2 regions of the Arthrobacter stackebrandtii genome follow, and region 1 is predicted to be linked to the other one. Evidence: predicted binding sites of a transcription regulator. Region 1 holds the regulator's gene; the other holds the start of a gene.
The links. Region 1 encodes HrcA, which represses chaperone genes, less so after heat shock. Its sites were predicted from a motif close to TTNGCACTCGNNNNNNNCGAGTGCNAA; they were not measured.
Positions count from the first base shown of each region.

Region 2: a site for HrcA is predicted at 2,155-2,181, ahead of JOF48_RS11130 (FmdB family zinc ribbon protein). Genes of this name have one in related genera too.

Region 1 is NZ_JAGIOI010000001.1:3,714,032-3,717,303, reverse strand. Features, by position in the region: gene dnaJ (molecular chaperone DnaJ) at 1-497, opposite strand, end outside; gene hrcA (heat-inducible transcriptional repressor HrcA) at 534-1,547, opposite strand; gene JOF48_RS16230 (DUF3097 domain-containing protein) at 1,783-2,631, shown strand; gene JOF48_RS16225 (DUF4870 domain-containing protein) at 2,698-3,090, shown strand; gene hemW (radical SAM family heme chaperone HemW) at 3,182-3,272, opposite strand, start outside.
Region 2 is NZ_JAGIOI010000001.1:2,593,248-2,596,519, forward strand. Features, by position in the region: gene JOF48_RS11115 (DUF4011 domain-containing protein) at 1-413, shown strand, start outside; gene JOF48_RS11120 (hypothetical protein) at 433-942, shown strand; gene JOF48_RS11125 (RcpC/CpaB family pilus assembly protein) at 994-1,719, opposite strand; gene JOF48_RS11130 (FmdB family zinc ribbon protein) at 1,835-2,104, opposite strand; gene JOF48_RS11135 (5-formyltetrahydrofolate cyclo-ligase) at 2,237-2,941, opposite strand; gene galU (UTP--glucose-1-phosphate uridylyltransferase GalU) at 3,022-3,272, shown strand, end outside.

The DNA.
Region 1 (3,272 bases):
CTGCCGTGGCAGATGTCGCAGGTGGTGGGCGAGGTGCCGGGGCGGCAGCAGCTGCCGTCGCACGTGGGGCAGGTGATGGCGGTGTCAATTTCAAGCTTCTTGTTGACGCCGAACACGGCCTCGCGCAGCTCCACCCGGACCGTGATCAGGGCATCCTGGCCCCGGCGGGTGCGCGAGGCGGGGCCGCGGCCGCCGCCGCCACCGCCGCCAAAGAATGTCTCGAAAATGTCCTGGAAGGCGAAGCCGTCGCCGCCGTAGCCGCCACCGCCGCCGCCGTTGTCATTGCCATTTTCGTTGCCGGTGGTGTCGTAGATGCGGCGCTTCTGCGGGTCCGAGAGCACCTCGTAGGCGTGCGTGACCGCCTTGAAGCGGTCCTGCGCGTCCGGTGCGTCATTGACGTCGGGGTGCAGCTTCCGGGCAAGCTTGCGGTAGGCCTTCTTGATTTCCTCGGCCGTTGCATCGCGTGAGACGCCCAGGGCGTCGTAATGGTTGCTCAAAATGTGCTCTCTTGTAATGGGTGGAACGGTGGCCTGTTAGCCGGCCAAAATTCTGGAAAGATACTGTGCCACAGCGCGCACGCTGGACATGGTGTTGGGGTAGTCCATGCGGGTGGGGCCGACAATGCCCAGTTTGGCGCCCTCGCCGGGACCGTATCTGCTGGCCACCACGGATGCCTCGGCAAGCGAGTCGTGGGGATTTTCCCGCCCGATCACCACCGCCATGCCCAGGGAGTCCTGCGCCATCGCCTCCAACAGGCGCAGCAGCACCACCTGCTCCTCAAGCGCGTCGAGGACGGGGCCGATGCTCAGCGGGAAGTCGTTGTTGGAGCGGGCCAGGTTGGCGGTGCCGGCCATGACAATCCTGTCTTCGCGGGCATTGCGGGCCAGCAGCGCCAGCCCCTGGGCCAGCCGGGCGGCCGGGCCCTGCTCCGCCGGGGGCAGGGACAGTGGAATGCGGGAAACGGCGTCGGGCAGGGCCGCGACGGCCACGCCGTGCAGGGCGGCGAGGAACACCTGGCGCAGGGCCGCGAGTTCGGCATCCTCCAACACCGCTCCGACGTCGATCACGTTCTGCTCCACCTTGCCGGAGGCCAGGATCAGCACCACCAGGACCTGGCGGGCGGCCAGCGAGACAAACTCAATGTGCCGCACGGCGGCATCGCCGGAGCGCGGGTACTGGACCACCGCCACCTGGTGTGTCAGCTGGGCCAGGGCGCGGACGGTGCGCTCCAGGACGTCGTCGAGGTCGGTGGACCCCTCCAGCAGCACCGAAATGGCGCGGCGCTCAGCGGCGGAAAGGGGCTTGACGGTGGAAAGCTGGTCGACGAAGAGGCGGTAGCCCTTGTCAGTGGGGATGCGGCCGGAGCTGGTGTGCGGGGCCATGATCAGGCCCTCGTCCTCCAGTGCCGCCATGTCATTGCGGATGGTGGCGCTGGAGACGCCCAGGTGGTGCCGCTCGACGAGCGCTTTGGAGCCCACGGGCTCGCGCGTGTGGACATAGTCTTCAACAATGGCGCGAAGGACTTCCAGTTTCCGCGGTTCACTCATGCCGGCACCTCCTCTCCATGACAAACGTGCAGCTGACAAACGTGCAGCGGCCGGGCACTTTTATTAGCACTCTACCCAATCAAGTGCCAATTCTAATACTTTTTGCCCGGCCCTTCCCGGCCGCACCGCACCGCCAAATGCGCGGTCCCGGGCGGGCCCACCGGATAGCATGGGTTTTCAGCCTGCAGCGTTCGCCAAGAGCGTTGCCCGAACCATGCGACAGACAGGTTTCTTAGTGCACTACAACCAGTGGGGGCCCCAGGACCTCAGCGCCCCCGCAGCCAGGGTGCTGCCCAAGCTCGAGGCCCGCGCGGGCCTGGTCGTGGAGGACGTGCAGACCGGGTGGGCCGGCGCCGTCGTGCGGCTGGAAAAATCCGGCGGCATGCACATTGTGGAGCTGGCCGACCGGCGCAACAAGGTCCGCGCCTTCCCGCTCGGCTTCGGATTCCTGCATGAGGGCGAGCCCGTGGAGCTCATTGCACCGGTGCAGGCGCCAACAGTTCAGAAGCTGCGCACCGCGTCCGGCTCGGTGAAGGTGGCCGACACCCGCGCCAAGGTGGCCAAGGCCAGCCGCATCTGGGTGGAGGGCAAGCACGACGCCGAGCTTGTCGAGAAGGTGTGGGGAGACGACCTCCGGGTGGAGGGGATAGTGGTGGAGCCGCTGCGCGGAATCGACGACCTTGCCGCCGCCGTGGCCGATTTCTCCCCGGGGCCCAACCGGCGCCTGGGCATTCTGGTGGACCACCTGGTGCCCGGGTCAAAGGAATCCCGGATTGTGGCAAATCTCATGGCGTCCCCCGGCATGGGCCGCAACGTTCTGGTGGTGGGGCACCCGTACGTGGACGTGTGGCAGGCCATCAAGCCCTCCACCCTGGGCATCCCGGCCTGGCCCGTGGTGCCGCGCAGCATGGAGTGGAAACTGGGCATCCTGAAGGCCTTCGGCTGGCCGCACACCACCGCCGAAGACGTGGGCCTTGGCTGGCAGCGGCTGCTCTCACGCGTCAATTCCTACGCCGATCTGGAGCCGTCACTGCTGGGAAGGGTCGAGGAAGTCATTGATTTCCTCACGGCACCCGTATCCTAGAGACAGCGGCCGGGCTTGTGTCCGGCGCATCGTTTCCTTGTGCAGCACGTTGAAAGGCCCGTCCCTGTGAGTCATCCGACAACCCACACCAATGGTTCCCCCCAACCTCCGCTCACCCCCTCCGAGGACAAGCAGTGGGCTTTCATGTCCCACTGCGGCGGCATTCTCGGCTGCATCCCGTCGTTCTTCATCCACAAGTACGTCGGCCCGCGGGGCCGGTTCACGGAGCAGGAGTCGCTCGAGGCCCTGAACTTTACGCTGCCTCCCACCCTCGTTGCCGTGGCACTGAACCTGCTGGCACTGGTGTTCGTGTTCATCAACCCCCAGGTTGCCACGGTCTTTTCCATGCTGGCACTGCTGGTCTGGATCTTCCTGACGGTGTTCTCCGTGATTGCCGCCCTCCAGGTCAACAAGGGCCAGCCGTACCGCTACTCCCTGAACCTGCGCTGGCTCAAGTAGCCCCACACCTTAAGCAACTGACCCGCAGAACTCATCGAGAATCCAGTGATTCTTTGTGAGTTCTGCGGGTCAGTTTGCCTTAACGGGTTGCTCAGTCCACCAGGAGCGCGCGGGTGACCGCGTCACCCAGCAGGCGGCCCTTCAGGGTCAGCACGAGGGTGCCGGCGAACGCCTTCGCGGGG
Region 2 (3,272 bases), 1.1 Mb from region 1:
TCATTGATTCGCCCCGTGCACGACGCCGGTCCACGGCTTCTGCTGCCCCGGCAGCCGGCGCCGTGGAAGAGCCCGTCAACACCGTTGCGGCGGACGCTGGGGAGCCGGCGCCCGCAGCACAAGAGCCTGCAGCGATGGTCCAGGATGAGGCCGACGGTTCCGGGCATATCCCCGGAAGCCCGGATGGCGCAGCCGCGGACGGCGCAGCCAGTGAGGAAAGCGAAACTGCCATGAGTGAACCCCGGAAACCACAAAACACCGAAACCTCGGACCTGCCGGAACCGGCTGCCAAGGAATCACCCGTGCTGCCCAAGGTAGCCCCGCACGATGCAGACCACACCTGGGGCGATATGCCCTCGGACCGCGGCCACGATGAGTGGCTGCGCGAGAACAAACCCCCGCACTGGGGCTAAACACTTAAAAGGACGTTTCATGGCCACTCCGCCAAAGATCCCCGGGCTGGGAGCCTTCGTCGACAAGAACGCCGGCACGCCCAGGCCGCCGGCGCCCCGGCCGGTTGCCGCGGCGGCGTGGCTCATGGTGCTTGGTGCCTTCGCCCAGCTGCTGGCATCGGTATTTGCCGTTGTGTATGCGGCCTCGCCCGAGCGCCTGGAGAAGATCCAGGCCAGCCTCGACACCATGACCGGCACGGTGCCCAGCCTCGAAGCCGCTCGAAACACCGGCATCATCACGGTTGTGTTCGCCGGCATCGGAACCATCTGCGCCTACCTGTTGTTTGCTTGGTTCCTCCGCAAGGGCCGGTCCTGGGCGCGGGTTGCCGTCGGTGTCCTGGTGGCGCTGACGTGTGTGCAACTGGTGGGCATCTCCTTCCCCCTTGGCATCACGACGGTTGCGCAACTGGTGTTGGGTGCAGTGGCTTTGGCCTTGTGCTACCTGCCCGTGTCCAGCAGGTACTTTGCCCAGGTCAAGGCCGGGCACTGAGCGCAGCACCGGACCGCCGGAAACCAGGCCGCACGTCCGGTCCGTGCCTGGTCAATTGAGCAGGATCAGGAACACTTTTCCGCGGCTGATGGCACCGGCCAGCTTGACTGCCTGCTCGGCTGTGGCCGCCACCACAAGGATTCCTTCGTTTTCCTGAGCCGGCAGCAGCCCCGTGCTTTGCGCCAGCGCGGGTGTCCACAATACGGGCACGCTTTCGGCGAGGACCTCATTGGTGGTGGGCCCGTCCAGTCCGATGCTGGAACTGAGCACCACTGTGACCAGCTGACCCTGCCGCAGCAGTCCCAGAGTCGAGGGGTCGCTGAGCCGGAGCGGAACGGCCTGGCTCCCTGGCGCGGCACCAATCAGCAACCCGCTCCCCAGCAGCGACGCATCGGTCACCACCTCCCCGCGCCGGAGCGGGCCGGAAACCTGGCGCCCTGCCCACGGAGAATCCGGGCGCAGTGCCCCGTCGGGCACCATGCCGGGGCTGACATGGGAGGCGACCAGGTTGCCGTCGGAAAGTGCATGTCCGGCGGGAAGGTCGCGGGAGGCCACCATGACTGCGGTGGTGGGTGGCTTTGTCGGGGTCAGCTGCTGGACGGCGATCGCGGCGGCCAAACACAGCAGCAGGGCCGCAAGCAGGCGCCGGTGGCGTGCCATCCAGCGAAGCAGCCTGTGCAGGGCCGAGGTGGGCGGCGGTCCGCCAGGCCAGTCATTGGAGCGCCATGCGGGCCCGGTGTAGACGGGCGGACCGGTGGCAGTAGTTTGGGTCTTCATGCGCCCACGGTATGGCTGCGGCGCGCAGGGCAAAAGAGGCACTCGGCGGATTGGGGAGAAAGCCGTCCCCGGCCGTGCCTGTGGAGGAATGAATGCAGGAAAAGCGGCCCTCGGGCTACTTCGCGGCGCCTGCAGGGGCCGGGGCGGGTGCCGGAGTGGAGGGTGCAGCTGCGGCGGGGGCGGAGGCCGCGGGCACGGAGCTGGAGCTTGATCGTGAATCGGTGCGGTAGAAGCCCGAACCCTTGAACACCACGCCAACTGAATTGAACTTCTTGCGCAGCGCGCCGCCGCATTCGGGGCAGACGGTCAGCGAGTTGTCGCTGAACGACTGCTGAATGTCGAAGGCGTGGCCGCAATCCTTGCAGGCGTAAGCGTAAGTGGGCACTGGGTTTCCTCCTGGATACATGCGTGGGGGCCGTGCGACCGCACCAAAACTTGGCAGCCCATGGCCCCGAGTGCCAATTCTAGCACCGGCTTGTAAAACGCCCGCTGGTGCCCGTGCATTCCCGCGGCAGCCTCAGCCGCCCAGCCGGCGCACCCCGGACGGTGACAGTGCCCACGAAACCGGCATGTCGAACGTGTCCCTGGGCAGCATTCCGGCTGACAGAATTTCATTGGAATGCACGACGGCGGCGACCGTCACCCGTGTGCCGGGGGACGCCGTCGACCCGGCCAGGCCGGCCAGAAACCTGTCGTAGTAGCCGCCGCCCTGGCCCATCCTTGTCCCGGATTCGTCCACGGCCAGGGCGGGGACCAGGACGGCCGGAACAGGGCCCAATTCCGGGAAGGGGCGCCGCACGCCCACCGGTTCCATGACGGGGGCCAGTGCACTGCGGACCATGGCAACTCCGGGGAACCAGCGGACCCAGCTGAGGGCAAAGCCGGGCTCGCACACGGGCACATGGACCAGGTGGCCGGCAGCGGCCAGCGCTGAAAGCAGCTCATCCGTGGAGGGCTCGGTGCCCGTGGAAATATAGGCGCACACCTGCAGCCGTGCCGCGGGCGGACCGGTCCCGGGGAATGCCCCGCTGGACAGGCCGCCGAGCGGGGCAGCATCCGCAGGAGGTCCACCGGCCGGGGCTGCAGCGGCCGCCAGCGACTCCACCCAGTCCAGCCCCACCCGGGCCAGTCCCGTGCCCGCGGCCGCCCGGGACGCCGCATCCGCAGCGGCCCGGGCGGCGCGCAGGCGGGCCCGCCATGCAGTTTTCGGGGGTGTGCTCACGGCATCCTTTGGCAGGGAAGTGGTCATTGTTACGACAACATTATCCGTGCTTTGTCCATAGGGTCGGTTACCCTTGGGGCATGACTTCTGCAAAGCATGTACGTAAGGCGGTAATCCCTGCGGCCGGTTTGGGGACCCGTTTCCTGCCCGCCACGAAGGCGATGCCCAAAGAAATGCTGCCCGTCGTTGACAAGCCTGCCATCCAGTATGTGGTGCAGGAAGCCGTCAGCGCCGGACTTACCGACGTTCTGATGATCACGGGCCGCAACAAGCGCGCCCTGGAGGACCACTTTGACCGTGTCCCCGTGACCGAGCAGCTGCTCGAGGCCAA